One region of the Erwinia sp. 9145 genome, then DNA from elsewhere that is predicted to be linked to it. Evidence: predicted binding sites of a transcription regulator. Region 1 holds the regulator's gene; the other holds the start of a gene.
The links. Region 1 encodes Fur, which represses iron uptake genes when iron is present. Its sites were predicted from a motif close to ATAATAATGAGAACNACTATCAA; they were not measured.
Positions count from the first base shown of each region.

Region 2: the regulator Fur is predicted to act here: its motif matches at 3,560-3,582, upstream of FA91_RS12625 (Nramp family divalent metal transporter).

Region 1 covers NZ_JQNE01000001.1:1,104,423-1,115,924, reverse strand. Annotated here, with positions in the region: gene pgm (phosphoglucomutase (alpha-D-glucose-1,6-bisphosphate-dependent)) at 1-45, opposite strand, end outside; gene seqA (replication initiation negative regulator SeqA) at 78-611, opposite strand; gene ybfF (esterase) at 869-1,633, shown strand; gene ybfE (LexA regulated protein) at 1,779-2,060, shown strand; gene fldA (flavodoxin FldA) at 2,214-2,744, shown strand; gene fur (ferric iron uptake transcriptional regulator) at 3,023-3,466, shown strand; gene FA91_RS05585 (beta-N-acetylhexosaminidase) at 3,655-6,309, opposite strand; gene chiQ (ChiQ/YbfN family lipoprotein) at 6,326-6,520, opposite strand; partial or broken gene FA91_RS05575 (OprD family outer membrane porin) at 6,550-7,884, opposite strand; gene glnS (glutamine--tRNA ligase) at 8,172-9,839, opposite strand; gene nagE (PTS N-acetyl glucosamine transporter subunit IIABC) at 9,984-11,502, opposite strand, start outside.
Region 2 covers NZ_JQNE01000001.1:2,632,437-2,643,938, reverse strand. Annotated here, with positions in the region: gene FA91_RS12640 (ABC transporter substrate-binding protein) at 1-721, shown strand, start outside; gene FA91_RS12635 (NtaA/DmoA family FMN-dependent monooxygenase) at 723-2,030, shown strand; gene FA91_RS12630 (NupC/NupG family nucleoside CNT transporter) at 2,066-3,253, opposite strand; gene FA91_RS12625 (Nramp family divalent metal transporter) at 3,620-4,855, shown strand; gene FA91_RS12620 (DUF2502 domain-containing protein) at 4,903-5,274, opposite strand; gene mgrA (L-glyceraldehyde 3-phosphate reductase) at 5,406-6,395, opposite strand; gene glk (glucokinase) at 6,696-7,661, shown strand; gene FA91_RS12605 (LytTR family DNA-binding domain-containing protein) at 7,683-8,411, opposite strand; gene FA91_RS12600 (sensor histidine kinase) at 8,435-10,120, opposite strand; gene FA91_RS12595 (GNAT family N-acetyltransferase) at 10,377-10,907, shown strand; gene alaC (alanine transaminase) at 11,024-11,502, shown strand, end outside.

The DNA.
Region 1 (11,502 bases):
ATCACTCTGCTGTGCTGGCTGTCCGGCACGGGGATGATTAGCCATGGGGCGCTTCTCCCTGACGCTTATGTTATCAGTTAGAGGGTGCCGCAAACTTTGTCGATAAGCTCCGCCGGGAACTGCATCGACTGCATGATATGTTCCACCATGCTGCGTTTACGACCTGTGTTAGTGTTAGTAATTACCCAGTACGGCGTGCCCGGAATGTGCTGCGGCTTGGTATGGGTGCCGTTCTGAACCAGAGTCTGTTGATTACCCGCAAAGTAAACGCGCGTGCGGCCAAGCAGAGACTCGGTGGCGGCGGCGAATGCTTTGGGATCAAGCGTATATAAGGTCGAGAGAATAAGCATAAAGCGATTAACCGCTTTTTTCTGTTCCGCATATTCATCTGAAAGCAGGAGTTCACGAACCGCGCGAACGCGATCCTGAGGCCGTGCCTCCACACTCGCTGACGCCGTCTGTTTTGCGCCGGTTGCCGATGAGGCTGCAACGCTTTGACCGGCGGAAAATTTCAGCATACGCCGTAAAATGTCAGATGCGCTTTCGCCAATATGCTGCGTGTGGCTGGCAATATAACGGTATAGCTCTTCGTCGACTTCAATAGTTTTCATCATGATCCAGTACGATTATTGCTTATAAGAGCCGATCTGCACCTTATGCAGTCGATAAATTTCCTGAACGATGGGCAAACCTGCTCTAACATCAGGATTATAAAGTTAAATCCTGCCGGGGTGTAGCGCCAGGCCTTAATAGTGGCAAAAGTCAGAATATGCCGCAAAAAGTTCGCGATAAGGTTTTTCGCCATGCCGACAGGGAAATATGCATTTATGATACCCTAACCCTTCGGCCCATCCGTAAGAACTTTGCTATGAAATTGAATGCCCGCCTGCAAACTGAACAATCTGAACTGACCGATGCCCCAGTCGTGCTAATCCATGGCCTTTTCGGCAGCCAGGACAACCTTGGCGTGCTGGCAAGGGGGCTGAAAGATACCTGTGGGCTTGTGCTGGTTGACGTGCGTAATCACGGCCTTTCTCCCCGCGCGGAGGAGATGGATTATCCGGCCATGGCGCAGGACATTCTTGATACGCTGGACGATGCGGCTATCGGGCAATTCTCGGTGGTGGGCCACTCAATGGGCGGTAAAATCGCCATGGCGTTAACTGCCCTTGCGCCGGAGCGCGTCAGTAAGCTGGTGGTGATTGATATGGCGCCCGTTGCCTATCCGGAACGGCATCATGACGCCATTTTCGCCGCGCTGAACGCCGTTACCGAGGCAGGTATTACGCGACGCAGCGACGCTGCCGACCTGATGCGGGAGATGCTCAATGAAGAGGGTGTTATTCAATTCCTGTTGAAATCGTTCCATGAAGGTGAGTGGCGTTTTAACGTGCCGGTTTTATGGCAGCACTACGACGATCTTATTGGCTGGAATGCCGTTCCGGCCTGGCCGCATCCGGCTTTGTTTATTCGGGGGGAGCGCTCACCTTATCTGGACGACGCTTACCGTGATGCGCTGCTTTCCCAGTTTCCGCAGGCACGCGCGCACGTTATCAGCGGTGCCGGACACTGGGTACATGCTGAGAAACCCGATGCCGTTTTACGCGGTATCCGACGCTTTCTTGCACAATAAACAGAAATATTCAGTCGATTTGTTAAATCGTTGTCGCGGTAAGTTTTGCCAGGGTATGATGGCGCGCTCATTAAGGGCCGCTGGTTGTATTTCAGGCGTTAAGAGCCCATTTATTAACCCTTCAGCCTTTCATTAGTACGATCCTATGGCAAAAGAGAACACGGACCGCACGACGATCGACCTGTTCGCCGATGAACGACGTCCGGGACGTCCAAAGACCAACCCGCTCACGCGCGATGAGCAGTTGCGTATTAATAAGCGCAATCAGCTCAGACGGGACAAAGTGCGCGGCCTGAAGCGCGTTGAGCTGAAAATAAACGCCGAAGCTGTTGATGCGCTCAATCAGCTTGCCGAAGCGCGAAATATCAGTCGTAGCGAGTTGATTGAAGAGATGGTGCTGGCACAGTTAACCCGCCAGCAGCGTTGAGTTTTAACCTTACAGAATGCGTTATCTCACAGCACAAAGCGACAAAAGCAGGAGCATTTCACGTTTATACCCTTCTGCCTCTCTGCTATTATTGCCTGAATCTGTTTTATCAGCAGCCACCATATCAATACGTTTCAAGAGGTTACTAGACGCATGGCAATCGTAGGCATTTTCTTTGGTAGCGATACGGGCAATACGGAAAACATTGCAAAAATGATTCAGAAGCAGCTCGGTTCTGACGTTGCTGAAGTTCATGATATCGCTAAAAGCAGCAAAGAAGATCTTGAAGCCTTTGATATTCTGCTTTTAGGCATACCGACCTGGTACTACGGTGAAGCGCAATGCGACTGGGACGACTTTTTCCCTACGCTGGAAGAGATTGATTTCAACGGTAAGCTGGTTGCCCTTTTTGGCTGCGGCGATCAGGAAGACTATGCTGAATATTTCTGCGATGCGATGGGCACCATTCGCGACATTATCGAGCCTAACGGCGCGGTGATTGTTGGTCACTGGCCGACCGAAGGTTACAATTTTGAAGCCTCTAAAGGGCTTGCGGACGATACGCATTTCCTTGGTCTGGCTATTGACGAAGATCGTCAACCCGAGTTGACCGCTTCCCGTACGGAACAGTGGGTAAAGCAGATTTATGAAGAGCTTCAGCTCAAAGAGATCCTTGAAGCATAACGAACACTTTAGCTTGATGTGAGAGAAGTCACATCAAGCCAGTGGTTTTTCCTATAGAAGTGATAGATACATATTTGTAACTTTTGCCCGCATAACTGTAGAATACCCGCATCGGTTATCCAGCCTTTTGAGCAGTTTGCTCTGGCGGCGACTACGGCAGCCCGTTTCCATTTCAACGTATCAGTTCTATAATGAGACGCAGTTTGCTTTCTGTGTCGACCGATGTTCACGGTTTTTCAGCCACTTAGTGACTAGCAAAGTAACAGGATAATATCCGCATGACTGACAATAACACCGCATTAAAGAAGGCCGGCCTGAAAGTCACGCTTCCACGCTTAAAGATTCTGGAAGTCCTTCAGGAACCAGAGGGCCATCACGTCAGTGCGGAAGACTTGTATAAACGCCTGATTGATATGGGCGAAGAAATTGGTCTGGCCACGGTTTACCGCGTGCTGAACCAGTTTGACGACGCAGGGATTGTGACGCGCCACAACTTTGAAGGCGGTAAATCCGTATTTGAATTGACGCAGCAGCATCATCACGATCATCTGATTTGCCTGGACTGTGGAAAAGTGATCGAATTCACTGACGAATCCATTGAAACACGCCAGCGTGATATCGCCACGCGGCATGGCATCAAGCTCAGTAATCACAGTCTCTATCTGTATGGTCACTGCGCAACAGGCGACTGTCGTGAAGATGAGTCTTTGCACGACGAGTAATCGGCCCTGACGCCATAAGTATCAGTAAGATGAACTGCACCCGAAAAGTTGGCTATCCGACAAGTAAGGTGCAGTTTTTGTTTTTAGCGTGTAAAGATCTCACCGGTCGCATTACCCTCGACTACCGGTAATTTACGCTCTTTAAACGCTCCGCTAAGTGAAAACGGCCCTGTTTCGGGCCGTTAATCTCACAGTATTTCAGTGCGACTGAAACGTTTCCCATCCGCGCTGACAGCGCGAACGCTCACATTGCCTGTCACGGACGGTCTTGCACCGGCATCATAACGCTGCCAGTTTTTTCCCTGATCCACGCTGTACTCAATGGCCACGCCTGGTAAGGCGATATTGACGTTTAATTTCCCATCAACAATACGCGCGCCAGGAACCGGCAGACGATAGTGAATGCCCCGCTTATCCAGTTTTGCCAGTTCGCGTTGTCCGAGCAGGTTGGCAAATCGCTGCCAGTCTTGATGCAACGCCTGGCGATCAACGTGCCCAGTTTCTCCACCGATATATTCCCTGCCCGCCTGGTAATCCTGCTCCCATGCGGCACGATGCCAGGCGCGTTCAGCCACTGAAAGAATACGAGGGAAAATCATATATTCTGTGTTGTCGTCAGTGCGCGACGTTTCGCTCCAAAGCTGGGCGGACAAGCCATACGCGCCCGGCCAGGCTTTGTCAGATTTTGCAGTAAAAGTTTTACCGTCGCGATCGACCGAGGTCTCGGCGTTCTGCGGCAGGTTATTAGGTGCAAAACTGAACATTTTCCGCTCATCGCTAAAACGGGTTCCCCAGTAGTAGCCGCGTTCCAGCGGATTCACTTCATAGGGAAAGTCCACATAGACATAATCAGGGTTGGAGATGATGACGTCATAACCTTTGTTTGCCCAGTCGTTGGCAGAGTTAAAGCCTCCCCAGTAGAGCGTATCCCAGAAGTTAACGGCAACGCGTTCAGTGGCAAACGCTTTAGCATTTTCCGCATCCTTCAGCCCGTCTTGCCAGGCCTGCATTTTTTCAATGCCGTGTTGCTTAACCTGCTTGCTGACCTGCAATGCAAAATAGCTGGGCAGATGTTCCAGATCCGCCACCTTGCCTTCTTTAATCATTTTCTGACAAACCAGCGATTTCGCCCACGGTTTGTCTTCTTTGCGCATATCAAGTAAGCCCGTACCCGCTACCGGCTTGTTAATGTCGGAATAACCGGCGCCCAGACGAATATTTTTTGCTTCGTCGCCGCCGAAGTGCCAGGTTTTAAGCGGTTGCCCGGCCTCACCGTGCATTTTGTTAATTTCACCGATTATCTTATCGGTAAAGCGCAGCGAAGAATCCAGGCAGGGGTTCAGATAGCTGGTACGATCGTAAAGCTGCACCGAGGTCGTGTTGGAATTATCCGTGGGATCGACCAGCCGATACTCTGAGGCTTCGGACGTTTTGCCCATTTTCATCAGACGATGATAGCGGGCTTCCATTGAGATTACGGCAGCCCTGGCATGAGCCGGCATGTCGATCTCCGGGATCACCTCAATATTTCTTGCCGCGGCGTATTTCAAAATATCAATGTAATCCTGACGGCTGAAATGACCGGTGCCGTTATTATTGGTGTCCGGGCCGGAGCCCAACTGCGGCAACAGGCAGCGCCGCTCGGTCAGATCGTGACAGCGCTTTCCACCCACCCCGGTAAGTTCAGGCAGGCCAGGAATCTCAATACGCCAGGCTTCATCGTCGCTCAGATGAAAGTGAAATACGTTCATTTTCCACGCGGCAAGCTGATCCAACATGCGGAGAATCGCCGCTTTGCTGTGAAAGTTACGTGCAACATCCAGGAAAACACCGCGATAGGGAAAACGAGGCGCGTCGCTGGCTTTCAGAGTGGCAATTTTTGCGCTGCCGTCCGCGGGGAGCAGTGAGAGGATCGACTGAAGGCCGTAAAATACACCGCCTTGATCGTAGCCAACCACCTGTGCTTTTTCTTTATCAATCACCAACTGATAGCCACCGGCAATCGCCAGCTCAGCATTCAACATGTTGCTGTCAATTCGCGTGGAAATCTCATAACCGCTGGCGTGCTCTTTCAGTCCCAGTAGCTGGAACCGCTGCTTTACCGCCTGCGCTTTATCAGCCGACAAACCGGAGAGATCGAGCTTTACGCCTTTCGACAGGTCAGCGTCCCCGGCCGTAATCTCAATCTGCAATGGCGTCGGAACAATCTGCCCTCTTAGCGCCGAAGCGGGAAGCAACGCCACGTCGCTGTTTTTATCAAAGCGACTGGAAGCCACCATCAGCACATTTTTGTCGTCCTGGGTGCGCTTCCACTGTTCGCCAAAGGGTTCGACGAACGTTGTCAGATCGTCCGAGTCGGTATCGATCATGATTTTCGGTTTCGCATCACCTGAGGTCACATACCATCGCGGCATGACATCGGTGATAAAAAGCTGCCAGTATTCGTTAATGATGGGGATCTCTACGGACTCACCGGCAGCGAATCCCCTGAATTTGTCCGTGGGTTCCAGTCGCGTCAAATCCCCAACAATATGCACCATACGAAACTGATCGCTTTCGACCTTTAACGTTTCGTGGACGTTGGACATATATATTGCCCAGTCTTTGCTGTGGATTGCCGGACCATGGTTGGTCAGGGTAATGGTTGCACGATTACAGGCGCTCCAGTCGGCGCCCAGAGCCGCGCAGTCAACGCCATGCTGTGCGGCCTGATTATCGGTGACCTTGTACTTCACGCCAAACTGGCTGATTTGATCGACAATTTTCTGGTTCGCCTTCGCGTAGCCACTTCCTGATGCTGACATCAACGCAACCGCAATAAGGCTGGCTTTGAACGTGTTCATCCGTTTTCCTTGTCCACTAGTAAGAGGTGTGTTCTGTTTCCTGCTGAAGCTTGCCGCATCGTGCCTCAATGTTCTCCGCGCCGCCCATCTGTTCAGCATCCAGACAGCGCTGATAATCAAGGCCGGGGATGGTTTCCTGTGGCTGCTCCGCGCTTTTTGTTGCACACGCGCTGAGCATCAGCATGGCGATGAGCGCTAGCATAGATTTCATATGGCATTCTCCCTTGACCGGCAGCGATCTTATTTACCTGCACTAAATAGTGTGAAAGGCGCTATCACGATGAACTTAACGTCTTTCTCGTCCTGAAAAATGTTGCCATAACCGCCGCCCCAGTCTGGAAGATCTGAGTGGTTGTCATAGCGTGTGTAGTGCAGTTTGACTAAGGTTCCTTTAATCGGCCCCTGCTGCACGGTATAGAGGAGATCCAAATTCCAGGCAGATTCTTTCAGGCGCCTGTTCTGGTCATATAACGGATTAGACGAGGGTTTCGCATCCCATCCCCAGGCATAAGAGGTGCCGACGGCCCAGCCAGGTAACCGCCAGTTTGTCAGGTCGTACATAACTCCCGCGAAGAGCGCTTTCTCGCCGTTCGCGTTAAAGTCCGAACGCGAATCCCACCACACATCGAGTCGACCGTTTGATGTGGCATAGCCAGGCGTCATTCGCTGTAAAAAGAAGCCCTGATTACCTTCGGCTTTTACCCAGGTTCCTTCCAGCCGGAAATCAAACGGCCCGGCGGTATAGCCCAACGTCACGGCCTGAAGCCAGGCAAGACCGTTATAAACGTCATTAGCGTTTCCGGCACCACCGCTTTCTTTATCTTTAGCGCCATAAAACTGCCAGGTAGTCAGTAACTTGTTTTCAGAGAGCGGGAAAGTCCAGGCAACTTTGGTAAAATACTGATCCATATAATTCGCTGCCTGACCAAATGCGCTTTCAAATACTATTCCGTTTTTAAAATCATATTTAGCGCCCAGTGAATGCAAATAGCTTATTCCGCTTTCTCCATCCGCCTTGCGAAAGTTATACATGTGCTGATACCAGGGCGCCTTATATTTATCACTCCAGAGCCAGGAAAAAGAAAGCGCTCCCACATCGGCAAAATCATAGCTGGCTCCCGTCTCTATGCCGCGATAGGTGCCGGGCAGAAAACTCCAATGGGAAGCAATCAGCGACTGACCGACAGGCTGGATATAACCGCCCCGTAGCCAATATTTATCATGTTTAATTTTCAGCGCCGCTTTATAAAGGCTCAGGCCGTTTTTATCTCCCGTCCACGCTTCGTCCCAGCGAGTATTTGCATCGCTGAAGCCAATTTCGTTTGGGGCAGCCGGCCCCTTATCAGACAGCTCAAGCGCGCCAAAAGCGGCCAGATCGATACCGACAAAATCAGCGGCATAGCCGGAAGAAAAATCGAGGTTAGCGTTAAAAGTGGAGTGATGGAGGTTTTGTTGATATTGTCCGTTTTTATCACTTCCGGGATCGCGATCTTTTCTCTCGCGATGGCGCTGCCAGTAATAAACGCTACCGCTCAGCTCGGATTCGTCCACGAATCCTGTTGCATTAGCCGGTGGAAAATAAAACACACCAATAAATAAGGGAGAAAGTAACGCGCTAAGAAATAGAGCTGACCACTGCATGAGAATTCCCTCTCAAATAAATTATTCCATAATATAAATAGCGATAAAACAACGCCAGTCATCCCGATTATATTATTTTTCGCAGCGCGAATTATCAATGTGTAATTTGACAATAATCACTAAATCTTGACGGCGACCACACTTTTAATGATGTTATGCGTCCTATTACATTAACCAAAAAAAAGCAGCCCGACGGCTGCTTAAATAACTAATCAGGCTAATTATTCGCCTGTTTTGTTCCACGTATCACGCAGGCCTACCGTGCGGTTAAACACCAGTTTTACCGGCGTCGAATAGCGGCTGTCGGCGCAAAAGTATCCTTCCCGCTCAAACTGGTAAGGCGATCCTGCTACGGCTTTACTTAAACCTGGTTCGACAAAACCATCACGGACAACCAGCGACTCCGGGTTGATGGTTGAGAGAAAGTCCTCAGCGGCAGCGGGATTTGGCACGCTGAACAGCCGATCGTAAAGGCGGAACTCGGCAGGCAGCGCATGTTCAGCTGAAACCCAATGAATAACACCCTTAACTTTACGACCGTCAGCAGGATCTTTGCTCAACGTATCGACATCGCAGGTGCAAAACAGGCAGGTGATGTTACCTTCTTCGTCCTTCGCCACGCGTTCAGCTTTGATCACGTAGGCATTGCGCAGGCGAACTTCTTTGCCTGACACCAAACGCTTATAGTGCTTGTTGGCCTCTTCGCGGAAATCGGCGCGATCGATATAAATTTCACGACTGAAGGGGACTTCACGCGTGCCCATCTCCGGTTTATTCGGATGATTGAGCATACTGATGATTTCTTCGTGATTCGATGGCAGGTTTTCAATAACGACCTTCAGCGGATCCAGCACGGCCATGGCACGCGGCGCATTTTCATTCAGATCGTCGCGAATGCAGGATTCAAGCGATGCCATTTCCACAAGGTTATCCTGCTTGGTTACGCCAATACGGCGGCAGAATTCACGAATGGACGAGGCTGTATAGCCACGACGGCGCAGGCCGGAAACGGTCAACATGCGCGGATCGTCCCATCCTTCCACCACTTTTTCCGTGACCAGTAGATTCAGCTTACGCTTGGACATGATCGCATATTCAAGATTCAGGCGTGAAAACTCGTACTGACGCGGATGCGCGGGAATGGTGATGTTGTCCAGCACCCAGTCATACAAACGGCGATTGTCCTGGAACTCCAGGGTGCAAAGTGAATGCGTGATCCCTTCCAGCGCATCGGAAATGCAGTGGGTGAAATCGTACATCGGATAGATGCACCACTTGCTACCGGTTTGATGGTGATCGGCAAATTTAATCCGATAAAGCACCGGATCGCGCATCACCATGAAGCTGGACGCCATATCGATTTTTGCACGCAGGCAGGCGGTACCTTCGGCAAATTCACCGTTGCGCATTTTCTCAAAAAGCGCCAGATTCTCCTCCACGCTACGCTCGCGATAAGGGCTGTTTTGCCCCGGCGAGGTTAACGTGCCGCGATATTCGCGGATCTGTTCAGGCGTCAGTTCATCAACATAGGCCAGACCTTTACCGATCAGCTCCACGGCATAATTAAAAAGCTGATCGAAATAATCTGAAGAGTAGTGAACGTCGCCGTTCCACTCAAAACCCAGCCACTTTACGTCCTGTTTGATTGACTCAACATACTCCAGGTCTTCTTTCACCGGATTGGTATCGTCAAAACGCAGGTTGCATTGCCCCTGATAATCCTGAGCAATGCCAAAATTCAGGCAGATTGATTTAGCATGGCCAATGTGCAGATAGCCGTTAGGCTCAGGCGGGAAGCGGGTATGCACGCTTGCGTGCGTACCGTTCGCCAGATCTTCGTCAATAATCTGACGAATAAAGTTAGTTGGGCGGGCGTCTGCCTCACTCATCTTAATTTCCTCAGGGCGCAATTAGTACGTGAAATAACGGAGTATGATCCACAAAGCCGGGAGCGGAAACAACCGTTAGTTACAGGCTGCGATAAAAAAAGGGCGGGAATCACTTCCCGCCCTGTTGACTGATGCGACAAGAGGTTAACCGTTAATCTCAAAAATACGGCTTTCTCCGGCAACCACTTTGTCGCCCGCCAGCAGCGTAATGCCGCTGAAATCTTCAATATTGCTGACGACAACCGGACTGACCATTGATCGGGCATTGGCGTTCAACCAGGCCAGATCCATTTCCAACACCGGCTGACCTGCGGTGACCTGCGCGCCCTCTTCCACCAGGCGCGAGAAGCCTTTACCAGAAAGCGCAACGGTATCCAGCCCCATGTGCACCACTATCTCAGCGCCGCTGGCCGTTTCCAGACAGAAGGCATGATTGGTAGTGAAAATTTTCACTATCGTCCCGGCAACAGGCGCAACCACGGTATTACCGGTAGGTTGGATAGCCAGACCATCGCCAACGGCCTTGCTGGCGAAAGCTTCATCCGGTACCTGCTCCAGCGCGACAACATCGCCGCTCACCGGCGCAACCAGCGTGGCGACAATACCTTTGGCGGCGTTGGGTATCGCCTGGCGATTTACCGCCTGCGGTGCGGCAACGGAAGCAGCGGCAGATGCTGCGGCAATCGGGCCTTTAGCAATCTGTCTTTTCATCTCTTCGGCAATGGATTCTGCTTTCGCGCCGACGATAACCTGTACGGTCTGCTTGTTAAGTTTCACAATGCCAGACGCGCCAAGGCGCTTACAGGCCGCATCGTTAACCAGCCCGGCATCTTTAACGGAAAGACGCAGACGGGTGATGCAGGCATCAATTACCTTCAGATTGTCAGAGCCGCCTACGGCAGAGATATACTGCTGAGAAAGCTGGCTCATGCCTTCTTCGGTATTGCTGTTAAGATCGCTTTCGCTAACTACAACCTCTTCACGGCCAGGCGTTTTCAGATCGAGCATACGAATCACGGCGGTGAACAGAACAAAGTAGAGTACAAACGCCACCGCGCCCATCACCAGCAGCATCCAGACGTTGTTGCTGGCGGCGGGCAGGTTATACATCAGTGCATAGTCAATGGCGCCGGCAGAGAAAGAGAACCCTGCATGGATACCGAGCAATGTCGCGACGTACAGGCTGATGCCGGTCAGTATGGCGTGGATCAGATACAGCATTGGCGCCAGGAACATAAAGAGGAATTCAAGCGGTTCCGTTACCCCGGTCAGGAAAGCCGTGATGGCCACCGAAAGCAGCATGCCGCCGACCATAGGACGGCGCTCTTTTTGCGCCGCCAGGTACATGGCCAGCGCCGCGCCGGGCAGGCCGAACATCATGATTGGGAAGAAACCGGACATAAACATGCCCGCCGTGCCATCGCCCGCGTAGAAACGGTTGATATCACCGTGGAACACGGCGCCTGCGGCGTTGGTAAATTCACCAATCTGGAACCAGGCGATAGTATTCAGCACCTGATGCAGGCCGGTAGGGATCAGCAGACGGTTAACAAAACCAAAGATACCGGCCCCGAACGCGCCTTCGGAAACGATCCACTGACCACCGGCATGAATAGCGGCCTGAACGGGCGGCCAGACATAGCCCAGGATTGCAGCCAGTACC
Region 2 (11,502 bases), 1.5 Mb from region 1:
GCGCGCCGGTTCGCTGGATGCCGGGTCGGTAGGCGACGCGCCGCTGACCTTTGCCGTGGCGGCGGGGCTGGACGCGAAAGGCATTCTGGCGACGCGCTACGCCGGAAACGCGCTAATCGTTAAGAAGGGCAGCGCCATCCGTAACGTAAGTGAGCTGAAGGGCAAAAAAATCGCCACGGTGAAGGGCTCTTCCGGCCATAACCTGGCCATGCAGGCGCTGGGCAAGGCGGGCCTTCAGCCTTCCGACGTCACCTTCGTCTTCACTACGCCAGCCGAAGCCACGCTGGTGCTCGACCAGGGCGGCGTTGACGCCGTCGCCACCTGGGAACCCTACGTGTCGTTCGCCACGCAGCAGTCCGGCGCGCAGATCATCGCTGACGGCAAAGACTATCCGGCACTCAGCTATCTGGTTGCCAGTAACAAAGCCATCGCCGACAAAAAAACGGCGCTGGCTGACTTCAGCCAGCGGCTGATCCGCGCACGCAGCTGGACGGCGAAGCATCCGCAGGCGTACGCCACCGCCATTGCCAGACTGCTGCGTATTCCGCAGGAGGTGGCGCTGCTGAAGGTGAAACGCGAGCTCAATCAGGTCGAACCTGATACGCAGGCGGTGCTGGCGGTTCAGCAAAATACGGCAGATTTGTATCTGAAAAACGGTCTGATCCCCAAACCGATTGAGGCGAAAACCTTTATCGATCTCAGCCTGTCGCAGGGGAAATAGCATGCATCTGGCGCTCTATCTCAGCGACACCGGGCTGCACGCTGGCGGCTGGCGACATCCGGCGGCGGAAAACCCCGATCCCATGCGGCTCGACACCTGGCTCACGCTGGTGAAAAAGGCCGAAGCGGCGAAGTTTGATTTCGCTTTTGTTGCCGACAAACTCTCCATTGACGACATCTACGGCGGCGATATCGCCACCACCGTACAGTACCGGCCGGGCTACGCGCGGCCTGAACCGATGGCGCTGCTGACCGCACTGGCGCTGGGCACGGAACGCATTGGCCTGGGCGGGACGCTCTCCACCACCTACGGCGAGCCTTTTCACGCCGCGCGAACGCTGGCCACGCTCGATCATTTCAGCCACGGGCGCATGGCCTGGAACGCGGTGACCTCCACCAACGACGGCGAGGCGCGCAATTTCAGCCGGATGCAGCACATGGGGCATGCCGAACGCTACCGGCGCGCGGACGAATTTATCGCTGCCGTACATCAGCTTCTTGCCAGCTGGCAGCCGGGCGCGCGGGTGGTGGATAAAGCCAGCGGCATTTACGTCGACGCCAGCAAAGTCCGCTATACGCGCTTCAACGGTGAACACTTCCATATTCAGGGGCCGCTTACCGTGGCGGCGCCACCGCAAGGCAGGCCGGTACAGATTCTGGCGGGCGTCTCGGCGGATTTCAAAGCGGTCGCCATGCGCGTGGGCGAAGTAATTTTTACCGTCCATCCCGAACGGGAGCGCGCCTGCGCCTTTTACCAACAGTTCAAAGAGGATATGGTCGCCATCGGGCGCGCGCCCGACGCCTGTAAGATCCTGCCGGGCGTCATGCCGATTGTGGGGAAAACGCATCGGGAAGCGCAGGAGAAGCGCGCGCGGCTTGATGAGCTGGTCGATCCGCTCGCCGGACTGAGTTTTATGTCGGCGAGCATGAATTACGATCTCTCTCAGCACGATCCCGACGCGCTGTTCCCGGACATATTCGACCGCATCAGCGGCAGCAAAGGGCGTTTTGAATATGTGATCGCTGAAGCGCGGCGGCAGGGAAAAACGCTGGCGGAGGTGGCGAAACGCTATGCGGCCAGCGCCTCTTTTCCGGTCATGGCGGGAACGGCGGAGGAGATAGCCGACGAGATGATGGCATGGGTTGAGAGCAGGGCGTGCGATGGTTTTGTGCTGATGCCTGCGGATATGCCTGCTTCACTGAACGATTTTGCCGACCAGGTGGTGCCCGTTTTGCAGGCGCGGGGAGCGTTTCGGAAAGCGTATTCAGGGACAACGCTGCGCGAGCATCTTAACGTGCCGCTGGAATAGTCAGGGCGAACCCGCAAGGGGTTCGCCCTTAACACTTAGTGCAGCACTAAACCGGCGATTGAGGCCGACAGCACGCTGACCAGCGTTGAGCCGTACAGCAACTTCAGTCCGAAGCGGGAAACCACATTTCCCTGCTCTTCGTGCAGGCCTTTGATCGCGCCCGCCACGATGCCGATCGAGGAGAAGTTAGCAAAGGAGACGAGGAAGACGGAAAGGATGCCTTCACCGCGCGGCGACAGCGAACCGGCAATTTTTTGCAGATCCATCATCGCCACAAACTCATTCGATACCAGTTTGGTGGCCATGATGCTGCCCACCTGCAAGGCTTCGCCCGACGGCACGCCCATTACCCAGGCAAACGGATAGAAGACATAGCCTAATACGCCCTGGAAACTGATGCCGAAAATGGTGTCAAACAGCGCATTGACCGCCGAAATCAGCGCGATAAAACCAATCAGCATCGCTGCAACAATCACCGCCACTTTGAAACCGGCGAGAATGTATTCACCCAGCATCTCAAAGAAGCTCTGACCTTTGTGCAGATCGTTCAGCTTCAGATCCTCTTCGCTTTCAACGCGATAAGGGTTGATCAGCGAGAGCACGATAAAGGTGCTGAACATGTTGAGGATCAGCGCCGCCACGACATATTTCGGCTGGAGCATGGTCATGTAGGCGCCAACGATTGACATCGAAACGGTGGACATCGCGGTAGCCGCCATAGTGTACATGCGGCGCTGCGACATTTTTCCAAGAATGTCTTTATAGGCGATGAAGTTTTCTGACTGTCCCAGTATCAGCGAGCTTACCGCGTTAAACGACTCCAGTTTACCCATGCCATTCACCTTCGACAGCACGGTGCCAATCGCGCGAATGACAATCGGCAGAATGCGGAAGTGCTGAAGAATGCCGATAAGCGCGGAGATGAAAACGATAGGGCAAAGCACGTTCAGCCAGAAGAAGGCCAGTCCCTTATCGTTCATATTGCCGAAGACAAAGCTTGTACCCTGAGCGGCATAGGATAAAAGTTTATCAAACAGGCCTGCGAACCCCTGAACAAATCCCAGACCGACTTCTGAGTTAAGGAAGAACCACGCCAGCAGGACTTCGATCACCAGAAGTTGAATAACAAAACGGACGCGGATATTTTTGCGATCGCTACTTACCAGCAGGGCAAGCAGGGCGACCACAACCAGCGCCAAAGCAAAATGCAGAATGCGGGACATGTATGCTCCAAATTTGAAGGCTGTTATATTGCGGTGCGTATTCTATGTAACAAGCAACGGAAAAACGAGATCCAGGCCGCATTATAAGTATTACCTTTTACCTTCTGCGCAAGAATTCTTCCGCCGATCACATCCTGATACTGTTTAAAAAACCACCCAATAACTTGTAAGGTCATAGCTGATAGCCTAAAGTGAAAAATGTTGCTAATTAATTAACACACCTGTAACGTGGCCTGTGTTATAGCAAAGGCTATACTTATTAGCTCTGGCTATTGTACTGATAAGTTTTTCCTGCCATTAATGCACTTGATAATCATTATCATTTAAAAGACAATGCGTTTATCAGGTGTTTACAGAGGTCATACTATGTTGGAAAGTCGCACCGCGACGCAGCTTGCCCGCGGTTCCCGAAAAATCAAGTTTGCGCTGATGGGGCCTGCATTTATCGCGGCTATCGGCTATATCGATCCGGGCAACTTTGCGACTAATATCCAGGCTGGCGCCTCCTATGGCTACAAATTACTCTGGGTGGTGGTCTGGGCGAACATTATGGCGATGGTTATCCAGCTGATGTCCGCCAAACTTGGCATCGCCACCGGTAAAAATCTGGCGGAACATATTCGCGATCGCTATCCGCGCCCGGTGGTGTGGTTTTATTGGGTGCAGGCGGAGATCATCGCCATGGCGACGGATCTGGCGGAGTTTATCGGTGCGGCTATCGGATTCAAACTGGTTTTTGGCGTCAGCCTGTTACAGGGCGCGGTGCTGACCGGCGTGGTGACCTTCCTGATTTTGATGCTGCAAAACCGGGGCAGAAAGCCGCTGGAAGTGGTGATTGGCGGCATGCTGCTGTTTGTCGCGGCCGCCTACGTCATTGAACTGTTCTTTTCGCAGCCAAACGTGGCAGATCTGGTACAGGGGCTGGCGGTGCCATCGTTGCCTGGGGCGGACGCGGTGCTGCTGGCGGCTGGCGTGCTGGGCGCAACCATCATGCCGCACGTTATCTATCTTCACTCCTCGCTGACGCAAAACCCGGACGGCGGAACGCGCGGCGAGCGCTATAACTCAACGCGGCTGGATGTGGCGATTGCCATGACCATCGCCGGGTTTGTGAATCTGGCGATGATGGCGACCGCCGCAGCGGCTTTTCACTTCAGCGGACACACCGGCATTGCCGACCTGGATCAGGCCTGGCTGACGCTGGATCCGCTGCTGGGCAAAGCCGCCGCGATGGTGTTCGGCCTCAGTCTGCTGACGGCTGGCCTCTCTTCAACCGTTGTCGGCACCATGGCGGGGCAGGTGGTGATGCAGGGCTTTATCCGTTTTCACATTCCGCTGCTGGTGCGGCGGGTAGTGACGATGCTGCCCTCATTTATTGTGATTTTTGCGGGCTGGGAGCCCACCCGCATTCTGATCATGAGCCAGGTGCTGCTGAGCTTCGGTATTGCGCTGGCGCTGTTGCCGCTGCTGTCGTTCACCGGCAATCGTGAGCTGATGGGCGATTTAACCAATTCACGGCTGATGCAAAACGTGGGGCGCGTCATCGTGGTCATCGTGGTTGCGCTCAATCTTTACCTGCTGATTTCCATGGTGACGGGCTAATTCTTTCTGCATAAAAAAGCCGACATGACGTCGGCTTTTTTTATGTCTTAACCGCGATGGCGATTGTCGTAGCGCAAACGCTCTTGTCGCTGCCAGTCGCGGTGGCGATCGCGTTCACGCCATTCGCGATGCCGCTCCCGCTGCTGCCACTGCCGCTGGCGTTCATACCCCTGCCACCGGTACTGACGCTGCCATTCATAGCGCTGGCGCCTCTCCTGCTGACGTCGCCACTGCTCATGCTGTCGCCAGCGCCCTTCATCGTAGCGATAATTGTTGTACCGCCCATTCGAATAATTGTCGCCAATCTGAAGCGATATGCCCGGTGCAAGAGGAATCGCTGTGTTATCGGCCTGCGCTGTGTGCATCGCCAGGGGAGAGAAATTTGCCAGCAACGCGGCAATAAGCAAGAGATGTTTCATGATGACTCCTTATCAGCGCACCATCAGCGCACCGTTAAGGCAGATTATAAAATGGGCAGTGAGGTTTCGCCTGGCGCAATCCGAAAAAAGCGCCAGGCGGGGCGGTTTGAGACTTCTCCGCAGCCGGTGACCTATCCAAGAATCGTAGCGATCTGATCCAGTTCAGCCGGCGTGAAATCGCGACGAGCCAGCATGCCAACCGCATCGTCAATCTGGCTGATTTTACTGGCGCCGATCAGAACAGAAGTCATGCGCGGATCGCGCAGCACCCATGCCAGCGCCATTTGCGACAGCTTCTGCCCGCGCTGCTGCGCCAGCTGATTCAGTTGCTGGATCTTCGCCATCGTCTCTGGCGTTAAGCGATCGCGGCTTAAAAACTGACTGCCGCTGGCGATACGTGAATCGTCAGGAATACCGTTCAGATAGCGATCGGTCAGCAGGCCGCCCGCCAGCGGCGAGAAGCCAATGCAGCCGACGCCTGCGTTGCCTAACACCTCCAGCAGTCCGTTTTCTGGCCCACGCTCCAGCATCGAATATTTCGGCTGATGGATAAGACACGGCGTGCCCAACTGTTTGAGAATGGCGATGGCTTCGGCCGCTCTTTCCGCCGGATAGTTCGACAAAGCAATATAGAGCGCTTTACCCTGGCGAACGATATGATCCAGTGCGCTCATCGTCTCCTCCAGCGGCGTTTCCGGATCAGGGCGATGATGATAGAAAATATCCACGTAATCGAGATTCATGCGCTTCAGGCTCTGATTCAGGCTGGCAATCAGATACTTGCGTGAACCCCAGTCGCCATAAGGGCCGTCCCACATGGTGTAGCCGGCTTTAGAAGAGATAATCAGCTCGTCGCGATAGGGCAGAAAATCCTGACGCAGGATGCGGCCAAAATTCTCTTCTGCCGATCCCGGCGGCGGCCCGTAGTTGTTGGCCAGATCGAAATGGGTGATGCCGCAATCAAACGCGTGCCGGAGCAGTGAACGGCTGGTTGCCACCTGTGTCACATCGCCAAAGTTGTGCCACAACCCCAGCGAGACGGCGGGAAGCCTGAGCCCACTGCGTCCGCAGCGCTGATAGTCCATAGCGCTGTAGCGCTGTGCATCTGCCTGATAAATCATCGTAAACTCCTGTGTGTGAGATCCATGATGCCCGCAGTGTATACGGTTACACCAACGCGTGGCGAGGTGAAGATCGCAACCCTGATAAAACAGGGAGAGATAGCGTAACGCCGGGCCGCCGCTACAATGAGAGAAACTGTGTATCAATACAGACAGAATTCAGAATGATGCCCGTGGGCAAGCGCCGCGCAGGCAGGTAAGGTAAGCGGCTTTATGAATTCACAGGCGTCGGCGGACATTGTTGTTTGAGTCGGGGAAATTTATAGTGTGTTTAAATGACGTAAGCGGAGCAAAACAATAATGACTAAATATGCTTTGGTAGGTGATGTGGGCGGCACCAATGCGCGCCTGGCACTGTGTGACGTTGAAAGCGGTGCGATTTCACAAGCCAAAACGTTTTCCACAGCAGATTATGACAGTCTCGAAGCGGTGATCCGTTTTTACCTTGATGAACAGAAGCAGGATATTACCGACGGTTGCATTGCGATTGCCTGTCCGATCACCGACGACTGGGTAGAGATGACCAACCACGACTGGGCGTTTTCCTCCAGCAAAATGAAGGCGAATCTCGGCTTCGAACATCTTGAGATCATCAATGATTTCACCGCCGTTTCGATGGCTATTCCGATGCTGTCGGAGCAGGATGTAATGCAGTTCGGCGGATCGGCGGCGGTGAAGGACAAGCCGGTTGCCGTGTATGGTGCCGGAACCGGCCTTGGCGTGGCGCATCTGGTGCATGTTGACCAGCGCTGGGTGAGCCTGCCGGGCGAGGGCGGACACGTCGATCTGGCCGCCAACAGCGAAGAAGAGGATCTGATCCTTGAAGTGCTGCGCGCCGAACTTGGCCACGTTTCCGCCGAGCGCGTGCTCTCCGGCGCCGGGTTGGTCAATCTCTATCGCGCCATTGTGAAATCCGACAATCGCGTGCCGGAAAACCTGAAGCCAAAAGACGTTTCCGCGCGCGCGCTGGACGACAGCTGTACCGACTGCCGCCGCGCGCTGGCGATGTTCTGCGTCATTATGGGACGCTTCGGCGGAAACCTTGCGCTGACGCTGGGCACTTTCGGCGGAGTTTACATTGCCGGTGGCATCGTTCCGCGTTTTCTGGAGTTTTTCAAAGCGTCCGGCTTTCGCGCGGCGTTTGAAGATAAAGGACGCTTTCGTGACTACGTTCAGGGCATTCCAGTTTATCTGATCACCCACGACCAGCCAGGCCTGCTTGGCGCGGGCGCGCATCTGCGTCAGACGCTCGGCACCATTCTGTAATTTTTTCCGCCGGCTGACGCGCTATAAACGCATCAGCTGGCGAAATTCTTTCACCCTGCTGCGACTCACCGGCACCTGAAACTCCAAATCGTGCAGCTTAAGCAGATAGGTGTTATTGAACCACGGCTCAATTTCGCGGATTTTACTGAGGTTAACGCAGTAGGAGCGGTGGCAGCGGAAAAACGCCTCGTCAGGTAGCCGGTTACAAAACTCGGTAATATTCATCGACATTACATAGGCTTCGCGGCGCGTATAGACGAAGGTCATCTTCTCGTGCGCTTCGGCATAGTAAATATCGTTGATATCGGTCACGATTATCCGCTCGTCTTTCACCAGGTTAATGGTGTGCGACGCGGCGCGCGGGGCGTCAGAACCGCCCTGAAGCTTTTGCGCCAGGGTGTTTTCCACCTTACGCAGCATCGTGACGATGCGCATCTCCTGATAGGGCTTCAGGATGTAGTCGAAGGCTTCCAGCTCGAAGGCATCAACCGCGTGCTCTTTATAGGCGGTGATAAACACGATCAGCGGCTTGTGGGCGAACTTGCTGATGTTTTGCGCCAGCAGCACGCCGTCCAGCGAGGGAATGTTGATATCCAGAAAGATGACGTCCACCTGATGCGTTTGCAGGTATTTCAGCACGTCGAGGCCGTCATCAAAGGTGGCCTCAATGGTCAGTGCGCTGTGCTGCTGGATCATCCAGCTCAGCTCCTGCTGCGCCAGGAATTCATCTTCTACTATGATCGCTTTCACTGATATTTCCTGATGATAACGCGTTAAGCGGTTAACGAGACGCGCTGCTTCTCTGGCAGAACGGCGCCGTTTTTGCTGATGTAAAAAGCGATTTCCGTTCCCGGTGAGAGGCGCGTGAGGTGCAGCCCCTGACCGTAAAGCAGCCTGACGCGGTGATGCACGTTCAGCAAGCCAATTTTATTGCCCGGCATCTCGTTGCGTTCAACGCGCGCAATCACCTCTTCGCTGATGCCGTTGCCGGTATCACGTACCGCAATGCGAATACGATCGCCCTGATCCTTCACGCTGATAGTCACCACGCCTTTGCCGCGGCAAGGGTGGATGCCGTGAACAATGGCATTTTCCACCAGCGGCTGGATCAGCAGACTGGGCAGCGCGCAGCTCACGTCCTCTTCGATATCGTAAATCACCGTCAGCTTATCGCCAAAACGCGCCTGCTCAATGGCAATATAGTCTTTGATCTGGTACAGCTCTTTTTTGATATCAATGATTTCATCGTCATTCAGCTCCAGGTTGTAACGCAGGTAGCGCGACAGGTTGCTGATCAGCTGGCGAGCGGTATCGGGATTGATGCGAATTGATGACGAAATGGCGTTCAACGCATTGAAGAGAAAGTGTGGGTTGATTTTGCTCTGAAGCGCGCGCAGCTCCGCTTTGTTGGCCATCTCTCTGAGCTGTTCAGCGCGGGACACTTCAAGCTGGGTAGAGATAATTTGCGACAGGCCAATCGCCATCTCTTTCAGCGACCAGGTGATGCGGTGCGCATGGCGATAGTAGATTTTCAGCGTGCCCGTTACTTCCCCTTTTTCCCATAGTGGAATCACAATCATCGAGTGAATTTGCGGCGTACGGTGCGCTTCGTCGTTGTTTCTGATGATGATTTCGCCGTGGTTAATGGCGCGGGCGGTGGTCGGACTGATGTGGTCATCGCCTTCGTGGTAGTTCTCTTCTCCCACGCCGACATAGGCCAGAATCTGGTTTTTATTGGTGATAGCCACCGCATCTGCGTTAATATCGCAGCGAATAATATCGCAAATTTTGCGCAGCGACTCACTGTTTACCTGACGAAAAAGCGGCAGAGTTTTATTGGCGATATCCAGCGCCAGCTTTGCCTGACGCGCGGCGACGGCCTCTTTTTCACCCTCAACGCTCTGGATCAGCAGGACAATCAGGCCAATACTGGCGGCGCCCAGGATCATCGGAAGGGCGATTTCACTGACGATGTCGAGGCCAAGCGCGGTGGGTTTCGCCCAGGCAACGATCAGCAGCATGGTCAACGCTTCGCACAGCATGCCGCCGACGATACCTGCGCTCCAGCGCTTCTCTTTCGCCACCTTCAGGTTTATCCAGCCTGAGACAAAACCGGCGGTGATACTGGTGATCAGACAGGGAACAGAGGTGACGCCGTGAACATCGATCAGAAAACGGTGCAGGCCGGCAATCACGCCGGTCGCAATGCCGACCCACGGGCCGAACAGAATGCCGCCGGACATAATGGCGATGGTGCGTACGTTCACCAACGATCCTTCCACATTTATCCCGCTCCAGGTGCCGAACAGCGCAAACAGCGAAAAAATGGCGGTAACGGCCAGCAGTTCCTGACGTGAATGCTCATCCTTTTGCAACAGCTGGCGGAATGGCCGGATGCGGGTCATAAAGAAGAGGCAAATAAGCATCAGCGCGGCGCGATCTAAAACCGCAAGCAGCATATTGAATGTGGCGTGCACGGGCGCCTCGACGGAGGTGAAGAATAAAGCGTTATGATAAGTAAAGCGGGGGCGATACGCCAGCCGGGAGAGTAAATGCGGAAATCCTGGTGGAAAAAAGAGGATTAAAAAAATGGATTTTTGTGGTTATTTTTTGTTCATAACGGCCGTGAGATCGTCGTAAAATACGCGAAGAAAAAATTAAAGCGGAAGCGTACTTAATGGGCCTTTTAAAATTTCCCCTTATCAGAGAAGAACTATGCAGCTTTCTACCGAGCGTTTGCGGCTGACGCGTCTGCAAGCGGAAGACTGGCCGATTTTTTATCAGGTACATACGGATGAAAACGCGATGGCATTCATTAGCGAAGTGCGACAGGATGCCGAAATTCGCCAGCGATTCAACGACCGCCTCGCGCCCTGGCAGGTGACCAGCTTTCATATGCTCTGCCTGACGATCAGGCTGGCCGCAACGGATGAAGCGGTAGGATTTATCGGCGCAAATGCTGAATGGGCGCCGTTTCGCCAGGCTGAAGTGGGTTATTCCTTGCTCAGCGCCCATTTCGGTAAAGGGTACGGCAGCGAAGCGCTCTCGGCGCTGACAGATTTTCTGTTTAACGACTGCGAGTTTCATAAGCTGAAGGCGGAAGTGGTAGAAGGAAACTGGGCTTCGCGCCGGGTGCTGGAGAAGAACGGATTCAGGCTTGAGGGCACTTTTCGGGATAATTATCTGCTGCGAGGCCGCTGGGTAAACGACTGGATGTTCGGCTGCCTGAAATCAGACCGCAAATAAAATTTTGTGCTGACCTCTCGACAGCGGTATCGCTAAAAGGCTATGTTCATTCCTCGACCATATTGTGGTCAGCGTCGCTCGGACGGTCCGGGCGCTAACGTAAATCAGAGGTTTCTATGACAAGTCCCCTGCGGCATTTTTCCCGTATCGAACGTCTTCCGCCTTACGTATTCAATATTACCGCCGAACTGAAAATGGCCGCACGCCGTCGCGGTGAAGATATTATCGATTTCAGTATGGGCAATCCCGATGGCCCGACGCCGCCGCACATTGTTGAAAAACTGTGCGCGGTGGCGCAGCGTGAAGACACCCACGGCTACTCCACCTCGCGCGGTATTCCTCGCCTGCGCCGCGCGATCTCTCGCTGGTATGCCGACCGCTATGACATTGATATCGATCCTGAAACTGAAGCTATTGTTACGATCGGTTCGAAAGAGGGCCTGGCGCATCTGATGCTGGCGACGCTCGATCATGGCGATACCGTGCTGGTGCCCAATCCCAGCTATCCCATTCATATCTATGGTGCGGTGATTGCCGGTGCGCAGGTACGATCGGTGCCGCTGGTGGCGGGGGTTGATTTCTTTAATGAACTGGA